2 regions of the uncultured Dubosiella sp. genome follow, and region 2 is predicted to be linked to the other one. Evidence: a T-box and tRNA genes for the amino acid it is inferred to sense, from the RefSeq annotation. Region 2 holds a T-box; the other holds one or more tRNA genes.
The links. A T-box is a leader RNA that pairs with one kind of tRNA and senses whether it is charged. The one in region 2 lies ahead of alaS (alanine--tRNA ligase), so its partner is inferred to be a tRNA-Ala.

Region 1 (11,272 bases), on a different contig from region 2:
GATACAAGATGCCTTCGTCGACGAGTTCGTCAATGGCTTTTCGAACAGTCATCCGCGACACTTCAAACTCCAGCGATAAAGCCCGCTCGGAGGGAATCGAAGAATTGGCAGAAAGAGAAGCGATCTTATGGAGTATTTTCGATTTGACTTGTTGATACAACGGTCGGCTCATAAGCAGTTCCTTTCTTGCCCATTTTCCTTATTTCTTGAACGCGAATGTCTTCCAGGCATCCAAGTAGTCAAGAAGAATGAGTTCCTCTTCCGGTAAATGGGCCACAACATTCTTTTTACCATCATTTGGCATATCTTTCAAGACGACATGAAGCTCCCCTTTATACCGGTCGTAGTTTTCATTGACGATCACGATATCCCCCCGCTTTAAATCCCGGGTGTTGCGCGCAGGAATGGACGCGTCTTTGTACGTGATGCGCGGCATCGTGCTCCGGGCCGCGTAGTCGTTCATATCGCCACGAGCAAAATGCGGATGCTCGAACAAAATCTTTTCTTCAGCCTCGTTTGGCTCGCCTTCCAGCTCGATGCGGAATGTCAGCTTGCCTGGTTCGATTTCCGAAAGGGCCTTCATTTCCTCTTCGGAGGCGAAACAGTTGGCGATGATCACATCGTCCACCAGTCCGGTCGCGAACAAGTGGCGGGCCTGCAAGTCGATTGGCAGATCGCGGTGCATTTCCAGCGTGCAAAGTCCTTCGTACACGTTCCATGGACCGAATGTATCGGGCTGCTGGCTGGAAACGAACGCGGCAATCGGCAAATTGTGCTGACGAATGCGCTTGGATGTTTCCTCGAACATCTTGTAGCCCAGTCCCGAATACCGCTGCGGATAGAAATTGTGGCAGGTGAGCACGTAGTCGGTGTTCGGCTTGTAGCTGAGCACGTTTTCGATGTACTTGTTGTCGACGGAGGCGTTGAACTCGATTTTCAAATGATCCGGGTTGTACGTCATTTGCGCTTCCTTGTGGCCGTCGAAGCCTTCGTCAAGCCGGATACCGTCGGCGTGGATATCGGCAAAGAACGACAAGTCGTCGTACGTGATGCCCAGACGTTCGAACACGTACGGCGCCACATCCAAAATGACTTCCATGCCTTTTTCATGCGCGTAGTCGATCAGTTCCTTGAATTCAGCTTTCACTTCCTCTTTGGGCTTGTCAACCGACAACAGACACGTAAAGATCCGCTTGAAGCCGTAGCGGGCGGCCTGTTCGATGTACTTCTTGTTTTCCTCCAGTGTGGCGTGTTCCGGATAAATTGAAATCCCTAGTCTTCTCATGATGAATTCTCCTCTTCTTTTCCTCTTTGTTTATTTTGTCTTTTTATACTGGCGCGGCGTCTGCTTGCGACGTTGACCGAGCTCATGCTTTTTGCGGCTTAGACGCATCCACAACACGCCAATCAGCACGATGGATAAGCCTTCGATCACGACGATGATCGGCTTGTCGTACATGGGCGCGGTCACGATGACGAGCGTTCCGATCGCGATGACGAACAATTCCCACGATCCCCATTTGTTCGGGGCTTGCTTTTCCTGTTTATTTTTCATTAAACCTCCTTTTAAAAGGCGAAAAAAGGAAGGTTCAACCTTCCTTTTCTTGCTGGTCTATCTTTTTTATTCAACTTCCTGTTGACGGTTGGCAAGCAATACAAACGGTGTCCAGATCAGGAACGACACGCCCAGGTTGATCAGCGCGACTAAACCTGCCATCAGACTTCCGCCGGTTGCCAGGAAGGCGTAAATACCAACTGGCATAACCCAAGGCACTTGCACGTACACTGGAGGAATGATTCCACCCGCTGTGAACAAGTAAGCGATCAGCGTACATACTGGCGGAACAAGCAACCAAGGAATGAAGTAGATTGGGTTCAACACGATTGGCAAACCGAAGATAACCGGCTCGTTGATGTTGAACACGCCCATTGGCGCGGCGAGTTTTGCGACCTCACGCACATCCTGACGCTTCGAGAAGAACAGGATCGCGATCAGCAAACCAAGCGTGACACCCGAACCACCCATCTGGGCGTAAGCATCCAGCGAACCACGCGTCCAAATGTAAGGCATGCCTTCCGTCGTGTGGTGCTGTTCGAAATAAGCGAGGTTTTCCAGCAACGCTGGTGTATACACACCTTCGATGAACGGTGCCATAACGTTGGAACCGTGCAGACCGAAGAACCACAGCAGCTGAACGAGGAACGATACGAGGATCGCACTGAACATGTTTTGCGAAAGACCCATCAACGGCGCCTGGATCCATTGCTGGATGAGCTCGTTTGGATACATGCCCGCTGTCGCCACACAGATCTGCGTGATGATACCGAATACGTAAATCGCTACGCATCCTGGAATGATGGCCGCGAACGCGTTACCAACAGCTGGCGGTACGTTTTCCGGCATTTTGATCGTGATCTTGTGGATCATGAGCTGCACGTAAATCATCGAAGAAGCCAGACCGACGATCAACGCGGTGAACAAACCGGTCGCGCCGGTATAGGCGCTACCCATGTAGCCCCAGCCGCTGACGCTGATGTTGACTGCGTCGCCGCTTGCGACCGCTTCCACACCAAGATCGTTGAGCGCGGCCACGCTGGCTGCGTCGACACCTGGCAAAGTGAAATCGAAGACTGCGCTTTGATTCATACATACGACAACCGCGGAGAAGGCGATAACGCCGCCGGCGATTGGATTGACATTATATGTTTTCGCGATTTGATAACCGAGCGCAAACGCGAAGGCGAGCGATAAAATAACGATCGAACCAAAGTACACGTTTCCGTTTACGTTGATCAGCGGTGTCATCGTTGCCACAAAAGAATTTCCCTCACCCCACCAGGAGTTCGGCAGATCTCGGAAGAATACGTTCAAGAGTACGGCGATACTTCCTACCATCGTGATCGGCATGATCGCGATGAAGGCGTCACGGATCGCAACAAGATGCTTTTGGTTACCGATCTTGGCGGCCGCCGGCATGAAGTGTTCTTCCATCCAGTTCAAAAAACCATTCATAGAATTGTATTTCCTTTCTCCAAGCTTTTCACTTGGTCTATACCAATATTAAAACGCTTACATCACTCTTTGTCAACGAGTTTTGACATTTTTTCGAAAATAGATTTTAAATGACGCAGAATTAAGGGAATATATCGTTCAATCGTATTAAAACATATTCTGAAAAGAAACGCCACTCTGAATGGTACCGCTTTCAAAGAAAAAACGGTATAGACCAAAAAAAGACCAATTATGCCAAATTGGTCTACTTGAATTTTACTTTTCTTCCCACGTCATGGCGTACATGGCCGCGCCCACGATGCCCGGCTCGTCCAGTTTCGCCGGAACGAGTTCCACATCGCGCATCGCTTCGAACAGTTTGCTGCGCCATTTTTCCCGAAGAGCCGGCATGAATACATCGGCGCCCTTCATGACGCCGCCGCCTAAAACGATCACGTCCGGGTCTATGACAAGTGAAATCGCCGACAGCAAATTGGATAAGTCGTCCGTCATCTCGTCGACGATTTTAAGCGCTTCCTCATGGTGCTGGGCGGCTCGTTCGAACACCTCGCCCGCGTGCTGGATCGAAGCGTCGATACGCTCTTTTCCCTTGCGTGTCACTGCCGTTCCGCTCGCGCCGCTCTCTACCGCGCCCTTGTTCATGATTCCGTATTGGGAATCGCGCTCGTTGACAATCATATTGCCCACTTCGCCGGCGAATCCGTGACGCCCCATCAGCACTTTTCCCTGTATGACGGCAGCTCCGCCAATGCCTGTGGAAATCGTGACGTAATACACGCTTTCGTTCCCTTTTCCTGCGCCGGCCAGCGCCTCTCCGATGGCGGCCGCCTTTCCATCATTGGCCAGCACGACTCGTCTTCCGTCCAGTTCGCCGGAAAGCTTTTCCGTCAGCGGATAATCGACTAGCTTCGACAAATTGTTCGCGGCCTTGATCGTTCCTTGCTCAACGTCGATCAACCCGGGCACCGCGATCCCGATTGCTTCTGCCTCCTCCTGGTTTGGCAGCGAACGGACAAGATCGACAATGACCTTCACGACATGTTCCGCTCCTTTTTCCGGATTGGACGCGCTTTTGTTGAGCGCCAGCACTTCGCCTTCGGCGTTGATGAGCGCGGCCCGGACATTGGTTCCGCCTAAATCAATCCCAACATATTTCTTCATTTCTTCTTCACCTCATTTTGTTCATTGTATCAAAAAAAGACCCCTCAGGCGAGAGGCCAATTTTGTTTCCAATAAAACGTTAGATTTGAACGATTTTCATCATGTTCGTGCTGCCGGATCCTACTGGATAACCTGCGACCACGATGATGTTGTCCCCTTTGTTGAATCCATATTCCTGGGCGATGTTGCGCGCGAGCTGCACATCGTTTTCCTGCGAGTTCTGGATCGCGGAAACGTAAGGGAATACACCAAATACAGGAAGCAGAGAACGCTCCGTTACTGCGTCGAAGCATACGGCAACGATTGGCGCTTCCGGACGGAATTTCGCCAGGCGCTTTGCGGTGTTTCCGCTTTGCGTGAAGGCCACGATGCATTTCACGTCGATGGCCAGCGAAGTATCCGCTACCGAAATCGCGATCGCGTCGTTCATCGTGCGGCGGCTCGACTTGATGCCTTGTTTCAGGCGTTCCTTGTAAGGAATCATCGGCTCAACCGCGTTGGCGATCTTCGTCATGGTATGAACGGCTTCCACCGGATAGTGGCCGGCGGCTGTTTCTCCCGAACACATGATCGCGTCCGTTCCGTCCATGATCGCGTTGGCCACGTCGCTAGCTTCCGCGCGGGTCGGGCGCGGGTTTTCCTGCATACTTTCCAACATGTGGGTCGCGGTAATTACCGGTTTCCCCATTTCGTTGGCAATCTTGATCATTTGTTTTTGATAGATTGGAACATATTCGAGCGAAACGTTGACGCCAAGATCGCCACGGGCGACCATAACGCCATCGCTGACTTCAAGGATGTCTCGCAAATTATCGAAACCTTCCTGGTTTTCAATCTTCGGAATGATCTGGATATTGTCTTTGTTTTCGTCGATCAAAATTTTCCGGATCGCCAGCACGTCTTCACGACGGCGCACGAAACTTGCGGCGATGTAGTCGACATCGTTTTTCGCGCCGAACCGGATATCCGCCTCGTCTTTCGCGGATACGAATGGCATACTCAAAATGATTCCCGGCAGGTTGCATCCTTTGCGGCTCTTCAAAAAGTGAGGGTTCGCAACAACGCCTTTAATAACGCTTCCCGGTTCCACATCCGTGATATCGACGCGCATCTTTCCGTCATCCATCAAGATGTAGTCGCCTTTTTTCACATCGTTGAACACTTCCGGACAACGCAAAGTGAACCGGTCGTGGTTTCCGAGTACTTCCTCTTTGACGATTGTCACCTCGTCGCCTTCCGCGAAATCGACGCCGCCGTTCTCAAAGTCGCCCAGACGAATTTCCGGCCCTTTGGTATCCAATAAAATACCGATTGGCTTTTTCGTTTCCTGCGATACTTCGCGAATCAGATTGATTCGTTCCCCGTGCTCTTCGTAGCTTCCATGCGAGAAGTTCAATCGGGCGATATTCATGCCTTCTTTGACCAGTTTCGTGAGTGTTTCCTTATTTTCACTAACCGGCCCGATCGTACAAACAATTTTTGTCTTTTTTTCCATACTGTTCCTTTCCTCAAATAGTTCCTTCCTTAAAAAACTTAAGCCTATTCTATCCTAATCGTTCAAACAGATTTGTCAATGGTTTTCTTGACTCTGCCGGCATACACAACGCTTTTTCGATTGGGTAGGATACGATTTTGTTGTCGTGGATCGCGACGCACTGTCCACCGATACCCTGCATAAGCAAATCAACGGCTTTTTCTCCCATTTGGGAGGCGAGCATACGATCAAACGGACAAGGCGAACCGCCACGTTGAATATGGCCCAACACCGTGGCGCGTCCGGAAAAACCAGTATTTAGACTGATTTTCTTGGCAAGTTGATGCACATCGGTGATTTTTTCACTGATGACGATAATCGCGTGTTTCTTCTTTCGGATCAAGTCCAGATCCCGCAAACGATCCAAAATCTCGTTTTCGTCAAATCCGGTTTCGCTCGTTACGACGATTTCCGCTCCGCAGGCGATGCCGGCCCACAACGCCAGATCCCCGCAGCGGTTTCCCATGACTTCCACGATCGAGCAGCGATGGTGGGAGTTGGATGTGTCCCGCAGTTTATCGACCGCGTCGACCACCGTTTCCAGCGCGGTCTGGAATCCAATCGTAAAATCGGTGCAGTTGATGTCGTTGTCGATCGTACCCGGCAAACCGATGCAGTTGATTCCCATTTCCGTCAAAGAAAGCGCCCCGCGATAGGAACCATCCCCGCCGATGACGACAACCGCTTCGATTCCTCTTTTTTCAAGCTGCCGAATCGCTTTTTGACGAACTTCGAGATCTTTGAACTCCGGAAGTCTTGCAGACCCGAGAATCGTCCCTCCCCGATTGACGATCTCGCTGACATCCTCGCGGGTCAACGGTTCGATATATCCCTCGACCATCCCCTTGTACCCGTTGTAGATTCCAAACACTTCAAGACCTGCGTTCAATCCAACGCGCGTCACTGCGCGGATCGCCGCATTCATCCCTGGCGAATCGCCGCCAGAAGTTAAAATGCCTATTCTTTTTACCATACTTCAACCTCCATCAGGCTATAGATTTCATTAGTTTTACTATACCATAATGGGCTTGGAAATTCAGCTGTAAAGAAGTGTAGTTTTCTCGTTTTCCTTCCTTACTTTTATGCAAATAATTGGACGGGCCAAACCACATCCACGTATATTGAAGAAAGGAGGTAGTATTATGTTTTTTTCAACCACATATTCCATCATCGGTCTCGTCTGGTACGTTTTTGTCGTGATCGGCAGCTGGAAAATGTTTCAAAAAGCCGGCGAAAGCGGATGGAAAGCTTTGATTCCGGTGTACAATCTTTATATCGTATTCAAGTTCTCGTGGCAGACCATGTATTTCTGGGTTTGGCTTGGATTGACTGTCATTTCCTTTTTCATGGGTTCAAACGCCAACAGCGTCAACGGTTTCATGTATTACGCCGCCTGGATCATCGGTTTTATCCAGCTCTTGATTTTATGTAATCTGGCGTTCAAAGTGTCGCTAGCGTTCGGACACGGGATCTGGTTCGCTCTGGGCTTGTATTTCTTCCCGTTCTTATTCACGTTGATCCTTGGTTTTGGAAGTTCCCGCTACATTGGAAACTTGTCCTCGAACTATTAACTTCTAAAAGCAGGCTTTCCTGCTTTTTTTGTGCAGGCGCCCGCTTCCGGATTCCCTTCTCTTTTCCTCCGATAAAAAAGAAGATGGCGCGCAATGCCATCCTCTTCGTTCTTTTTACTCGTTTCCAAAATATTCCATCGCGTACATCGCCAGACCAGGAATCACTTTTTTGATTTCAACGTTTGTCGTGTTGACGCATAAATCGTAGTTTTCCTTCTCGCCCCAGCGGGTCGGCGCGATCATTTCATGAATTTTTTTCCGGTTCTTATCCACATCTTTGATTTTCCGGACAAGTTCTTTCTCCGTGAGTTTTTCCTCTTCCGGCCCTTTGGCCCGGCAACGTTTGATTTTCGCTTCCATATCGGCGTAGACGAAGATGCTGAACGGATTGCGTTCCGCCAGGATTTCCGCGCAGCCATGGCCGACAACGACACAGTTTCCTTTGGATGCCAGCTCTTGAATGATCTTTTGCTGGGACACTAAAACGTCGATTTGCTGCTGATTGTAAAACGTATGTCCAAATTGCGTGGAAATGAGCGAAATGGCTTTTTCCGCCACCCCTTCGACATACCCTTCGTGCATTCCCGTTTCCTTGCAGATTTCTTTGATAATTTCCTGATCGTAATAAGCGAATCCGAGTTCGTCGGCCAGCCGCTTTCCAATTTCACGGCCTCCGCTTCCAAATTCTCTGGAAATTGTAATAATTTTATTCATACTCCCTTTTATTCTATGCTTTTCAACATGCGCTGCGGATCTTCGCCCGGTTTCACTTTCTCAAACGCTTTTTCGATGATTCCATTTTCATCAATCAAATACGTGCTGCGAACGACGCCCATATACTTTTTTCCGTACATGGACTTTTCCTTCCATACGTCATAGGCTTCGATCACTTCGTGATCCGGATCCGACAGCAGCGGGAACGGAAAACCGTATTTTTCCTGAAATTTTTTATGCGAGCTCACGCTGTCTTTTGAAACGCCGAGCACGATTGCGTCTTTTTGGGTAAACTGCGGATACAAATCCATGTACGCGCACGCCTGCTTCGTGCAGCCACTTGTATTGTCTTTTGGATAAAAATACAAAATGACCTTTTTCCCTCGCAAATTCGATAGTTTGATTTCGTTTCCGTCCTGATCTTTCAAAGTAAAATCCGGTGCCGGGCTTCCTATTTCCAACATAGAATATTCTCCTTTATTTCCTCTATATTACCATCTTTTGTCTAAAAAGAAAGAGCTTTCACCACGGAAAGCCCTCTTTGTTATTGTCAAACGACTTTTCAAAACCATATTTTCATCGCTCTTTGTTCCTTCTGCATCGGATCTCTTTGCTGTCCTTTTGGATTGACGCTTTACCGGTCGTCATGCCATTTACTTGTCATTCCGCGTTCGTTCTACCTTGATTTCATACACCGTTTCGCTCGCGTATTTTTGATCCGTCTTGCCCATTTTATCGTCTTTCGTTGACGGGGAACACTTCTGAATTGTCGTTCGACCCACATAGATCGTTCTATGTGTTAACCACTTTTTACATTTTCATTTTAGCACGAATCGCGAAAAGATCCGCGCAGATGGAAAAACAAGTCGAAAAAATGGATTTTTAAACAAAAAAAAACGAACACACTCTTTCATCCGAATGTGTTCGATCTGTTTTCAAATGGTGGAGCGTAGGAGGATCGAACTCCTGACCCCCTGCGTGCAAAACAGGTGCTCTCCCAGCTGAGCTAACACCCCACATCTGTTATTATTTTAACGTAAATCAAAAAAAAATCAAGCCCAAATGTGTTAAAATTATCCCATACAACATCAGGAGGCGAATATGAGTACCTATAAGACTATTGCCGAGAACAAAAAAGCCCGGCACGACTATGAATTATTTGACCGGTACGAGGCGGGCATCGAATTAAAAGGAACCGAGATCAAAAGCATCCGCAAAGGCAAAGTGCAAATGAAAGACAGCTATATTTCCTTTCACAACCAGCAGGCGTATATCAAGGAAATGCACATCTCACCGTATGAGTTTGGCAATCGCTTCAATCACGACGAAACAAGAGAGCGCCGGCTTCTGCTGCACAAAAACGAGATTTTAAAACTGGCTCAGGCGGTCAAGATCAAAGGCTATACCATCGTGCCGGTGAAGATGTATATCGCCCATGGCTTAGCGAAGATGGAGATCGCGCTGGCAAAAGGAAAAAACCTTCACGACAAGCGGGAATCTCAAAAAGCGAAAGACGCCAAACGGGAAATCGAAAAAGCGATGAAATATAAATATTGACACTCCGGAGCGAATTCTGTATAATATCCGGAACGGGGGTGTTTTTGGCATTCGATAAGTAAGTGTTTGGATCCAACCACAGCCGTGAAGGAACACGTTAAAACCACTTAATTTTAAACGCTAAAACTAGAATTGCTAATGTATTTGGTGCAAACCAAAGCATGGCTTTTGCTGCCTAATTTAGACTAAGTTTGTCTTGCAGCCCGGATCCGCGAGTTTGCTTTCTTATAGCGGATCACGTGTCAAACAAAGAAGATCGGAATAAGTGTGGATCTGTTCCTTATTCCTAAAAACGCAGATCAAAACCTATGCTGGTTCTGTCCACCGATCGCATAGGATATATAGATGGACTAAGCTGTAAACGTTGGATCGTGGAGCCTTGCTTAGACAGGAGTTCGATTCTCCTCACCTCCACCAAAGTAAATAACGTCCTTGATGAAAGGATTTTCGATATTCAAGCCTTGGAAACAAGGCTTTTTTTCATTGGAAACGAAAAAGCCGCGATGCGTCCGGTTTCACATCCGGCCATTGCGGCTTTTTCTGTTTTATTTCACTTTATTTTTTCGTTGCTTCGCTGACTTTGTCCTTGACGGCTTGAATCGCGTCGCCCGCTTTGTCTTTTGCGACATTGAGTGTAGCGGCCGCCTGATTTTTCGCGTCTTCTACGCCATTTTTCAAATCTTTTTTCGCTTTCTCAGCGCTGTCTTTCAAATTGCGTTCCGCTTCTTTGGCGTCGTGTTCCGCTTTGACTTTCGCCGCTTCCTTTTCTACATCGTCTTTCAAATCTTCCCAGCCTTCTTTAATGTCTTCCGCTGCTTTTTTAAAAAAATCTGCCATTTGATTGTCCTCCTTGTATGCGAGTCTGCTGACTCTTATATTCTTCTAATCCCATCATATGGGAAACAGAAAGAGGAAGCAAACGCGATGCAACCCTGAAAATCCTTTGAAATGAATTGAAACAAAAATATTCCATTTTCTTAAATTTTCACCATTTTCTCCCACGATTGTTTATTGACAAGAAACATTTGCCTATATTTTTTGAACGAATCCCCTTGCAATCTCTCGAAAGAATCGTATAATGATTAATATTATGAAAGGAAAGGTGGATACAGTTCACCAAGGTGAAAAAATATGACACGTGTTTACAATTTCAGTGCAGGCCCGGCCTGTTTACCTGAGTGGGTCTTAAACAAGGCCAGCCAGGAAATGCTGGATGCTCACTCAAGCGGGATGAGCGTAATGGAGATGTCCCACCGATCCAGTGAATTCGAAAACATTTTGAATACGGCGAAAGATAGGCTGCGTCGTTTAATGGACATTCCTGAAGATTACGAAATCTTGTTTTTGCAAGGCGGGGCTTCTTTGCAGTTTTCAATGGTTCCTATGAATTTATTGAAGCACAGCGCGGACATTATCAATACAGGCCAATGGACAAAAAAAGCGATTGCCGAACATAAAAAGCTCGGCGATACCCATGTTGTCGCCTCCAGCGCGGAAGATAATTTTACGTACATCCCAAAAATCAAGCAAGAGGATTTGAGTCCGGACAGCGATTACGTTTACATTTGCGAAAACAACACGATCTACGGCACAAAATATAAAACGCTGCCTCCGCATGACGGAAAGCTTTTGGTGGCGGATATGTCGAGCTGCATTTTGAGCGAGCCTGTCGATGTCAGCCAGTACGATTTGATTTTTGCCGGCGCGCAAAAAAACATCGGG
Region 2 (11,272 bases):
GCCTTTTCACTTGACTTACGCCCAGCTGCCGATCCTGCTTTTCATTTTCGAGCAGGAAGGCATCACGATGCAAAACATCGTGGAAAAGGGAAGCTACGACAAAGGCACCGTAACGAAAAACATAAAAAAACTGGAAGCGCTCGATTATGTGGAAGTGCGTCCATCCGCCAGCGACAAGCGGGTGAAGCACTTGTATACGACGTACAAGGCGAAACGCATCATCGCGCAAATTTACAAAATCCGGATCGACTGGTGGAATCACATCATTCAAAATATCGACGACGACACGATGCGCTCGTTCGAAGCCGTTTACGGCTCCATGTGCGAGCGGGCCAACGAATACGCCAAGCTCGAGCCGGAAGGCTTGCGCTTTTATGGATGGAAAAAGCTGTCTTTGCGCGGATTTGGCGCGCACCCCTGTTCCGTTTTGGAAATCGGCGGGTGCAACTTGCGCTGTCCGGGCTGCCAAAAAAAGCATCTCGTTTTTTTAAAAGAAGGACAAAAGGTCATTCATTCCGAAGAAGTCAAAACATACTTGACGCACCACAAAACGCATCTTCGCGCCGTGGCGATCGAAGGCGGCGAAGTCGGGCTACATCCAGAGCTGGAATCGTTTCTTCAATTTTTAAAAGCGGAAAAGTACGCCGTAAAAATCAAAACGAACGGCATGTATCCCGAGCCGGTCGCGCGCTGGGCTGAAAACGGTCTTCTGGATGAAGTGGAAATCGACTTGAAAAGCGCGTGGTCCGGCTATTCGGAAGCGACAGGCATTCATGACATCGACACCTCGGAAATCAAAAAAACGCTGGACGCTTTGCGCCAAGCCAATGTGTCCCACCGCTTCGCCACGACATTGATCCGCGAATTTCACAACGAGGATGTTTTAAAGGAGATGGCTTCCATCGTTGGCCACGACGGGCATTGGGTGTGGCGCAACTACGAACCCGGCGCGAACGCGATCGAGGAAGGGCTTCACGGCTTTTCGAAAGCGGAAATTGACGCCTTGGAGCAGACGGTGGGGCCTCTTGTGAAAACCCTGGCCATAGAAAGAGGAGCACAATGAAATATATCGTCGAAAAAAGAGATGGCAATCTCGTCGATTTTCAAATCGGGAAAATCGTCAACGTCATAAAAAAAGCGTTTGGGTCGCTTCATAAAGAATGGGACGAGTCCGTTATCGAGCTGCTCGCGCTCCGGGTCACCGCCGATTTCGATGCGAAAAAGGACGGAAACCGCATTGGCGTCGAGCAAATTCAGGACAGTGTGGAAAAAGTGCTGTCCGAGTCGGGCTTTACCGAAGTGTCCAAAGCGTACATTCTCTACCGGAAACAGCGGGAAAACGTGCGCAAACTTACGGAACATCTCGACCGGCACACTTCGCTGATCGCCTCGTATTTGTCTTCGGCCGCCACAGGAGCCGGCTTTTCCAATCAAGGAATGAACCAGTACGTCGCCAGACAAATGCTCCGCCATTTTTGGCTGGAGGAAATGTTTGACCAGGAAATCCGGGACGCGATCCGGGAAGGGAAAATGATCGTCGAACCCTTGGATTCCATGCTTGCCCAAACGGTGACGCTCGATCTTTCGCAATTCGAAAAGCCAAAACAACACTATGACATGGTAGTCGTGGCGCTCCACCAAATTGTGGAGAATCTGGCCGAACACGTCGTGGTGAGCCAGTTTGAAACGATTCTTACGCCAGATCAAATCACGCGCATTCGCCAGCGGTTTGATGAAACACGCGTCCGCTTTCAAAACGTCGCGCCGGCGCGCGGATGCTTTGGCAAAGTGGATGTCGTGGATTTGCAGCCGGAAACGCTCGGTTTGGCGCAACGCGCGCTCGATGTGCGGCGGCAAGTGATGGAGCGGCTGGATGAAGCCGGCTTTTACCCGTGCGAGGGCTTTATGAAGACAATGGAAGGGGAGATCTGCGTCGTGGGCGATTCGATTCGGACATTTGAAAAGACGTCGGGCTACATTTGGACCCGAAAACGAACGATTTCAGGGGACGAAGCGCTTTTTGAGCTGGAGCAAGAGGCGCTTGCGGGCGTTGGAACGCTGTTCGACCGTGTCGAGTATCGGCTTCGTTTTGTGGAGCCCGTCGATTCCGGGGCGGCGCGCAATTTGTGCCAGTCGCTGCGCGAAACGTATCCGTTTATCGCGGATATTCAAATTGTTTCGGATTTTTGAAAAACAGGTGTTGCTTTTTGGAAAAAGGTTTGCTATTATAAATGGGCAGTCAAGGAAATGCCCGGGTGGTGAAATTGGTAGACGCAGTGGACTCAAAATCCACCGGTAGCGATACCGTACCGGTTCGAGTCCGGTCCTGGGCACCATTTGTCTATAACGAACCGAAAGGTTCGTTTTTTTCTTTCACTTTTTTGCGCCAGGTGAAAGAAAAAAGCGCAATGGTTGATGGAGGTGTGAGTGTGAAAGTTTTACTCGGCTTAAGCGGTGGCGTTGACTCGGCTATCGCCGCTTATTTACTCAAAGAGCAGGGATACGACGTGACCTGCTGTTTTATGCGCAACTGGGACAGCTTTGCCAACAATGACATTCTTGGCAATCCGACGATCATGGAAGGCGTATGCCCGCAAGAGCAGGACTATCTGGATGCCAAAGCGGTCGCCGACCATCTTGGCCTGCCGCTGCGGCGCGTTGATTTCATCCAGGAGTACTGGGATCAGGTATTCGTGACGTTTTTGAAGGAATACGAACGCGGACGCACGCCGAATCCGGATATTTTATGCAACAAATACATTAAGTTTGACGCGTTTTTCGACTACGCGATGAAAAACGGATTCGACGCGGTCGCCACCGGACATTACGCGTCCAACGTGCGAATCGACGGCTACACGTATTTGACGCGCGCCCACGACACGAACAAAGATCAAACGTATTTTTTGTGCCAAGTGCCGGAAAGCGCCATCGCGAAAACGATTTTTCCTTTGGGTGGCATCGACAAGCCGGAAGTGCGGCGCATCGCCAAGGAGCTCGATTTGGAATCTGTCATGACAAAAAAGGACAGCACCGGTATTTGTTTTATTGGCGAGCGAAATTTCCGGGATTTTTTAACGAATTACCTGCCAAGCAAGCCGGGACGCATCGTCGACGTGGATACCGGAAAGACGCTCGGCGAGCACATCGGCGTGTTGTATTATACGATCGGGCAGCGCAAAGGATTGAATATCACGCGCGATAAAGGCCCGTGGTTCGTCATTGGAAAAGATGTCCATAAAAACGTGCTCTATGTTTGCCACCACACAAGAAAACAATGGCTCGACTCCGATGAAGCCGTTGTCAGCGGAATGAACTGGATCGTGAAAGACCACGCCGAGGTGCCCAAGCGCCTGACTTGCAAGTTCCGCTACCGTCAGCCGGACCAGGACGTTGAACTGGAATGGATCGACGAAACGACAGTGCGGCTGCGCTATCCGCAAACGATTGCCGGCGTGACATGCGGGCAGGAAGCCGTGCTGTATGACGGGCAAAAATGCCTGGGGGGCGGCGTCATCGACTTTGTATATCGAAACGGAAAAGATTTAAACGAGCAAATCATTCAAACCGGCGCCCGGAGGATGGCGCATGCGTGAGGTCGTGAAGGCGCGGCTGGATTTTGTCATTTTTGAAAACAAGGAAAACCACTACGTCGTCGCCTCCTTTGAAGAAACCGAAGACTACCATGAATTCACCGGCGCTGGCCGCCTCGTCGATCCAAAAGAGGAGGGCGAGTACGAGCTGGAAGGCGAATACGTCGAGCATCCGCGCTACGGGACGCAGTTTCGAATTGACCGGGCCAAACTCGTTTTGCCAACCCGCAAAGAGGCAGTCGTTCATTTTTTGTCGTCCGACACGTTTCCGACAATCGGCAAAAAAAGCGCTGAAACGATTTACGACACGCTGGGGGAGGATTGTCTGGAACAAATTCGTCAAAACCCGCAAGTGCTGCAGCAGGTTCCCCGGTTTCCGCAAAAGAAAATCGACATCATCACCGATGGAATTTGCCAGTTTACCGGTTTTAACGACAACTACATCAAGCTGCTTGAATACGGATTGACAAACCGGCAAATCACGCTGCTGGAAAACACGTACGAAGACGACGCGCTCAAAACGATCGAGGAAGACCCGTTTCGGCCGCTTTACGAAATTTATGGCTTCGGCTACAAGGGAGCGTGCCGGCTGGCGGACGCCATCGAGCTGCCAGCCGATGATTTGCGGCGTCTGGAAGCGATGATTTACGAGGAGTGCCGGCAAATGGCGATGCGTTCGGGCAATACGTACATTCCGTATCCGATTGTGCAGGAACGGTTTCAGTCGGTTCAAAAAGAGGCGTTCGAGCAGGCGCTGGCCAACTTGATTGGCCGGCAGAACTTGCAGGCGGAACAAGAAAAGATTTATCCGTTTTCGTTGTACGAAGACGAGATCTTGATCGCCAAGGGGCTGCGGACGCACTGGTTTGATGTCGAGCCTGTCGCGGCGCAAGACATCGACGAGAAAATCGAGCAAGTCGAGTTTATGCTCAACATCGAATACGACGCCATTCAAAAACAAGCCATCCACGCTTTTTTTGAACACTCCGCTACGATTTTGAACGGAGGGCCGGGAACCGGAAAAACGACGACCGTCAAAGGCATCCTGCAAATCGCGCGCATGGTGTATCCAGACGCTGTGATCCAGCTTTGCGCCCCGACCGGGCGGGCGAGCAAGCGCCTCTCCCAGCTTTCCGACAACGACTCCAAAACGATTCACTCGCTTTTGAAGTGGAACCTGGATGACAACCAGTTTGGAAAGGACGAAAACGATCCGCTGGATGTCGACATTTTGATCGTGGACGAGTTTTCGATGGTGGACACCCATTTGTTCGCGGCGCTGCTGCGGGCGCTGCCGCCGTATTGCCGGATCTTGCTGATTGGCGACGAGGACCAGTTGGAAAGCGTGGGACCGGGAAAGGTGTTCAACGATTTGATTGAAAGCGGCATTTACCCGATTGTCCATTTGGAAAAGATCTTTCGGCAGTCCAGCGGCTCGGGAATCGCCCAGCTCGCCCGTTTGATCCGGGACGAGCAGCCGCTCGCGTTTGCGGATGGAGCGAATTTTATCGAGCGCGGGCAAGGTCAAATTCTGGAAACGCTAAAGAAAGCCATCGCGCAATACGACGAGCAGGAGCGAATGTCGCTGCAAATCATCGCGCCCATGTATAAAGGAAAGGTTGGCATCGACGCCATCAACGCCACGATGCAGGCGATGATCAATCCAAACGACGGGAAAAAGCGGCAGGTGAAAGCCGGAACGGTATGGTTTCGGGAAGACGACAAAGTGATGCTTTTGAAAAATCTGCCCGAAGACGACGTGTACAATGGCGATATCGGCTACATTTGCGAGATTCACGATGGCATCATCACGGTGGATTTCGGCAGTCAAATCGTCGATTTCTCGAAAGATTTCCTCTACTATTTGTCGCATGCCTACTGCATTAGCGTCCACAAGGCGCAAGGCAGCGAATACGACCGGGTGTATTGTGTCGTGGAGCCCCAAACCGCCCACATGCTCAACAAGCGTCTGCTTTACACCGCCGTTTCCCGGGCGAAAAAGGAGTTGTTCGTCGTCGGGGATCCGGCGCTTTTTGGCCAGAGGGTGCGCCGCAAGCAAAGCCATATTCGAATGACGACTCTTCAGCAGCGGATCCAGGAGGCGATGAAGTAAAAATGGATTTGCCAAATCGCAAAAATCCTGATACCATATCCTTAGTTTGACCATGAAAAAGACAAGTAGCCTATGGATTTTTCTTGATAGAGACGAGGTGGCTGGTGGAAACCTCGAGAAAGCCGTGGGGGAAGCTGCTTTGGAGTTGGACCGCGAGCCCGCGTTATCGGCAGACGAGTGCGTTTTTCGAAATCGAAAAATGAAGCAGGATGGTACCGCGTAATCATTACGTTCCTAGCAATAGGGACGTTTTTTTATTGAAAAAGGAGATTAGGAATGAAACAACTAACAGGAAACGAAGTACGACAAAAGTTTCTCGATTATTTTTCCGAGCAAGGACATATGATCGAGCCGGGAGCGAGCTTGATCCCGAACAACGATCCGACGCTGTTGTGGATCAACGCCGGCGTCGCGGCGCTGAAAAAGTATTTTGACGGATCCGAGAAGCCGCGCTGCAACCGCATCGCCAACGCCCAGAAAAGCATTCGGACCAACGACATCGAAAACGTCGGCCGCACGGCCCGGCACCATACTTTTTTCGAGATGCTTGGCAACTTTTCGATTGGCGACTATTTCAAAGAGGAAGCCATTCCGTTTGCCTGGAACTTTTTAACCGGCGAGCAATGGATGGGAATCGACAAGGACCGGCTGTATGTTTCCGTGTATACCGATGACGAGGACGCGTACCGCATCTGGACCGAGGTGTGCCACGTGGATCCTTCCCACATTTTGAAAACAGACGACAACTTCTGGGAAATCGGCAAGGGACCGGGCGGCCCGGATTCGGAAATCTTCTTCGATCGTGGCGAAAAATACGATCCGGAAGGATTGGGAGAGCGTCTGTTTTTCGAAGAGCTGGAAAACGACCGCTACATCGAGGTTTGGAACGTCGTGTTCTCGCAATTCGACTGCGATCCGGCGCTTGACCGCAAGGACTACAAAGAGCTGCCGCAAAAAAACATTGATACCGGTATGGGACTCGAGCGGCTTGTCGCTTTGATCCAGGATGGCGAAACGAACTTCGACACCGATTTGTTTTTGCCAATCATCCACGCGACCGAAGAAATCGCGAACGATCCATACCAGGGCGAGTACAAGATGGCGTACCGTGTCATCGCTGACCACATTCGAACCATTGTGTTCGCTTTAAGCGACGGAGCGAACTTCTCGAACAGTGGTCGCGGGTACGTGCTGCGCCGCGTCCTGCGCCGGGCGGCCCGCTATGGCTTGAAGCTTGGAATCGACGAGCCGTTTTTGTACAAGCTCGTGCCGGTTGTCAACGAAGTGATGAAAGACTATTATCCGTATTTGTCCGAGCACACCGCCATGAACGAGAAGCTGATCAAAAACGAAGAGGAAACGTTCAAGAAGACGTTGAAAAACGGCCAGGCGCTGCTGGACGAGGAAATCGCCAACGCCAAAGACGGCACACTTTCGGGCGAAGTCGTATTCAAACTGTACGACACGTACGGGTTCCCGTTTGAATTGACGCAGGAAATCGCCGAAGAGCACGGCTTGAAAATCGTCCGCGAGCAATTCGACGAGCAAATGCAGGCGCAAAAAGACCGCGCCCGCGCCGCCCGCAACGCCAAAGATTCCTTCGCTTCGCAAAACGAGGCGCTCATGAACTTCACGACTCCAAGCGAGTTTGTCGGCTACGACGAGCTGACATGCGAGGGCAAAGTCATCGCCTTGTTCAAAGAGGGCGAAATGGTGGACGCAATCGAAGGCGAAGGCGACGTCATTTTCGACCGGACTTGCTTTTACGCGGAAAGCGGCGGACAAGTCGCCGACGCCGGAACGGTGTCGGGCGATGGAGTGCTGGCTGAAGTGGTGGATGTGCAAAAGACGCGCAACGCGCAAAACCTTGTGAAAGTCCACGTCAAGGAAGGCGTGCTTCGACTTGGCGACTTGGTGCATCAAAGCGTGGACGCAGCCAAGCGCGCCCGCACGACGGCGAACCACTCTTGCACCCATTTGCTGCAAAGCGCGCTTAAAAAAGTGCTGGGCGATCACATTCAGCAAGCCGGAAGCTTTGTCGGCCCGGATTATTTGCGGTTTGACTTCCATCATTTTGAAAAGCTGACGCCCGATCAGCTGGCGGAAGTCGAACGAATCGTCAACGAGTACATCGCCGGCGCCTATCCGGTCACAAAGGAAATTATGGATATCGAAGAAGCCCGTCAATCGGGCGCGACCGCGTTGTTTAACGAGAAGTACGGCAGCAAAGTGCGCGTCGTGACGATGGGCGACGTGTCGAAAGAGTTTTGCGCCGGATGCCACGTGGACAACACGGCGAATATCGGGGTGTGCAAAATCGTAGGCGAGGAAAGCATCGGTTCCGATTCGCGCCGGATCACGGCGAAGACGGGGTACGCGGCGTACGAGGATTTCGCGCATGAACACGGGCAGCTCGATACGATCGCGGCCGCGATGAAGCAAAAAGGTATCAAGGATATCGAGGAAAAAGTGGCGCAGCAGCTGCAAAACGCCAAGGCGCTGCAAAAAGAGCTCGACCAGCTCAACAACAAGATTTTCGCTTTGCGCGCAAACGAGTGGATCCAGGAAAAAGTCAAAGCGGGTGCCTTCGACTTGCTCATCAAAAAAGTGCAAGGCATGGATGGCAAGGCGATGAAGGACATTGTCGCCAACCTCAAAGCTAAAGACTCTGGATTGCTTGTGCTGCTGATCGCGGCCGATGACAAAAAAGTCGTATTTGTTGCCGGCGCGGGCAAGGACGCGGTAGCCAAAGGGGCCAACGCGGGCCAAATCGTCAAAATGGCGGCCAACGTATGCGGCGGCAACGGCGGCGGCAAGCCGGATCTGGCGCAGGCTGGCGGCAAGGACGCTTCGAAGGTGGACGAGGCCATTGAACTCGTGCGCTCGTATGTGCCGTCCATCGCGTAGTTTCAAGGAAACAAGAATGAAATCGCTTTTCATTTTTTAGCGGTTAAGGTACAATGTTTTATATGTTAGGAGTGTGATGAGAATGAGAGACGTAACAGCGACGATGACGTTTACGACCGAAGAGATCCGTCGTGAAAACATCAAGACGATTCTTCGTGAAGTGAGTCAGGCATTGGAGGAGAGGGGATACAACTCCGAAAACCAAATTGCCGGGTACTTGATCAGCAACGATCCGGCTTACATTTCATCCCATAAAAATGCTCGGAATCTCATCCAGCGTATCGAACGATACGAGATTATCGAGGAACTCGTTCGCGCGTATTTGGAAAAATAATGCAGAAGATTATAGGATTGGATCTCGGCAGCAAAACGTGCGGGATCGCGATCAGCGACGCCCTGGGATTGATTGCCAGAGCTCTGACAACCGTTCGGTTCGAATCGGATGATTATGACACATGTCTGGATGAAGTGCTCACGATCCTTCAGGAACAAAAAGTCAAGGAAGTCGTGCTTGGTCTGCCCAAACACATGAATGGCGATATCGGCATTCGGGGCCAGATTTCGATCGACTTCGCAAAACAGCTGGAAGCCCATGGAATCAAGGTGGATTTGTGGGACGAGCGTTTGACGACCGTCAGCGCGGAGCGATTGCTTATTCAAGGGGACGTTTCAAGAAAGAAGCGGAAGAAGGTAATCGACCAGATGGCGGCGGTGCAGATTCTGCAAAGTTATTTAGATCGACAAAACGGGGGATTTTAAGCCCCGTTTTTTTCAGGAGGAAAAAAGATGTTGGATTCAAACAGTTTATATGTAACCGATGAAAATGGAAACGAAGTGAAAATGACGATTCTTTTCACGTTCGACGCCCCGGACGGGACACAATACGTCGTGTTCCAGCGGGCGGGCGCGGACGATGGCGAGGTCTTCGCTTCCCGCTACGACGACCAGGGACAACTGATCCCGATCGAGTCCGAAGAGGAATGGGACATGGTCGAGGAAGTGATCAACACGTTTGTCGAGGACGAAGAGAATGCCGAAGCCTAAAAGAAAGCGAACGTTCCATTTTGGAAGGCTGCTTCTGGTCGTCGCGCTGTTTTTGCTCGTAATCGCGGGCGGACTGGCCGCGTACGGCTATGTTAGCTTGCAGCCGGCGGGAAATGGAAATAAGGAAGTGGAATTTGAAGTGGCGGAAGGCGAGAGCTTTCCGTCGGTCTTGGCCAATTTGGAAAAGCAGGGAATCATTAAAAACGCGAATGTCGCCTCCTTGTACGCCAAACTGACCCATCACAACACCCATTACGCGGGCGTGTTTTTGTTAAACGACAACATGAGCACCGAGCAGGTGCTCGCGTACTTGGCCAATCCCGAGAACATCATGGATCAGTCGATCCGCTTTACGATCCCGGAAGGACAGTGGGCCAAGGAAATCGCGGCGAACTTGTCCAAGCAGCTGCCATTTACCGAAAAGCAAATCCTGAAGCTGTGGAACGACGAGGCGTATATCAAAACGCTCGCCAAGTCGTATCCGTTCTTGGATCCGGCCGCGCTTTCCAATCCGGATTTGAAGGTGAAGCTGGAAGGCTATTTGTTTCCGGAAACATACTTCATCGAACGCGACGCGACGCTTGATGAAGTGACACGGATGTTTTTGGATCAATTCAAAGCCGTGTACGACCAATACAAGACGCAATTCGCGCAAAGCGGCATGGATGTCGAGGACATCGTGACGCTGGCAAGCGTCATCCAGTTCGAATCCGGCTCGACGCAGGACATGAAAGAAATTTCCGGCGTGTTCCACAATCGGCTCGATCAAAATATGAAGCTGGAATCAAGCGTGACCGTATGCTACGCGCTGTACGACCAGTTTGATTCGCCGGAAGACTGCGAGACGCAATACGATATTGACTCGCCATACAACACGTACCAGATCGAAGGGCTCCCGGCCGGACCGATACTCAATCCCGGCAAGGACGCGATCGTCGCGGCGCTTGAACCGAACAAAAACGACTACTTGTTTTTTGTCGCCGACATTTACAACGTGAAGACGAATCCGGGACAAGTGTACTATTCATCAAATTATGAGGACCATCAAAAACTGATGGAGGAGCTTCATCTCGTCATTGAATAACAATGGGAAGGTTGCTATAATTGGAAGTATTGTTAAGGAGTGAAAAACATGCCAAGCGAAAAATTTTATGTTACGCAGGAAGGGTATGACGATCTAGTCAAAGAACTGGAAAACCTCGTCCATAACGTTCGTCCGCAAGTCATCGTCGAGCTGCAGGAAGCCCGCGCCCAAGGTGACTTGTCCGAGAACGCCGACTACGACGCGGCCCGCGAACACCAGGCCCAGGTCGAAGCGCGGATCCGTGAAGTCGAAGCCATTTTGAAACAGGCGGAAATCATTGAGGAAAGCGATGACGAGAGCCATCAAAAAGTCATCCACATTGGTTCGGTTGTGACGATTGAGGATTTAAGCGACAACGAGATCGCGACCTACACCATTGTCGGAACGACGGAAGCCGATCCATTCGAAGGCAAGATCTCGAACGAGTCCCCGGTCGTGCAGGCGATTCTCGATAAAAAGGTGGGAGACGTGGTTACGATCGCCAAGGCGACGGTTCCATACGATGTAAAAATCATTGATATTAAGTAAAAAAAG

Region 1: it encodes a tRNA-Ala, which carries the amino acid that the T-box ahead of alaS (alanine--tRNA ligase) is inferred to sense. The anticodon was not compared.

What each region holds. Positions count from the first base shown of each region.
Region 1 covers NZ_CAXHOA010000006.1:133,913-145,184, forward strand. Annotated here, with positions in the region: gene ABNS49_RS06105 (GntR family transcriptional regulator) at 1-172, opposite strand, end outside; gene ABNS49_RS06110 (MupG family TIM beta-alpha barrel fold protein) at 200-1,285, opposite strand; gene ABNS49_RS06115 (glycosyl transferase family 1) at 1,316-1,555, opposite strand; gene ABNS49_RS06120 (PTS sugar transporter subunit IIC) at 1,622-3,013, opposite strand; gene ABNS49_RS06125 (ROK family protein) at 3,269-4,174, opposite strand; gene pyk (pyruvate kinase) at 4,254-5,669, opposite strand; gene pfkA (6-phosphofructokinase) at 5,719-6,681, opposite strand; gene ABNS49_RS06140 (DUF5684 domain-containing protein) at 6,851-7,279, shown strand; gene ABNS49_RS06145 (cytidylate kinase-like family protein) at 7,394-7,993, opposite strand; gene bcp (thioredoxin-dependent thiol peroxidase) at 8,002-8,457, opposite strand; tRNA gene ABNS49_RS06155 (tRNA-Ala) at 8,934-9,009, opposite strand; gene smpB (SsrA-binding protein SmpB) at 9,095-9,550, shown strand; RNA gene ssrA (transfer-messenger RNA) at 9,585-9,967, shown strand; gene ABNS49_RS06170 (hypothetical protein) at 10,106-10,387, opposite strand; gene serC (3-phosphoserine/phosphohydroxythreonine transaminase) at 10,682-11,272, shown strand, end outside.
Region 2 covers NZ_CAXHOA010000001.1:319,422-330,693, reverse strand. Annotated here, with positions in the region: gene ABNS49_RS01625 (radical SAM protein) at 1-1,063, shown strand, start outside; gene ABNS49_RS01620 (ATP cone domain-containing protein) at 1,060-2,190, shown strand; tRNA gene ABNS49_RS01615 (tRNA-Leu) at 2,250-2,336, shown strand; gene mnmA (tRNA 2-thiouridine(34) synthase MnmA) at 2,430-3,593, shown strand; gene ABNS49_RS01605 (ATP-dependent RecD-like DNA helicase) at 3,586-5,703, shown strand; T-box leader at 5,747-5,942, shown strand; gene alaS (alanine--tRNA ligase) at 5,980-8,610, shown strand; gene ABNS49_RS01595 (IreB family regulatory phosphoprotein) at 8,693-8,944, shown strand; gene ruvX (Holliday junction resolvase RuvX) at 8,944-9,369, shown strand; gene ABNS49_RS01585 (DUF1292 domain-containing protein) at 9,397-9,654, shown strand; gene mltG (endolytic transglycosylase MltG) at 9,641-10,738, shown strand; gene greA (transcription elongation factor GreA) at 10,787-11,266, shown strand.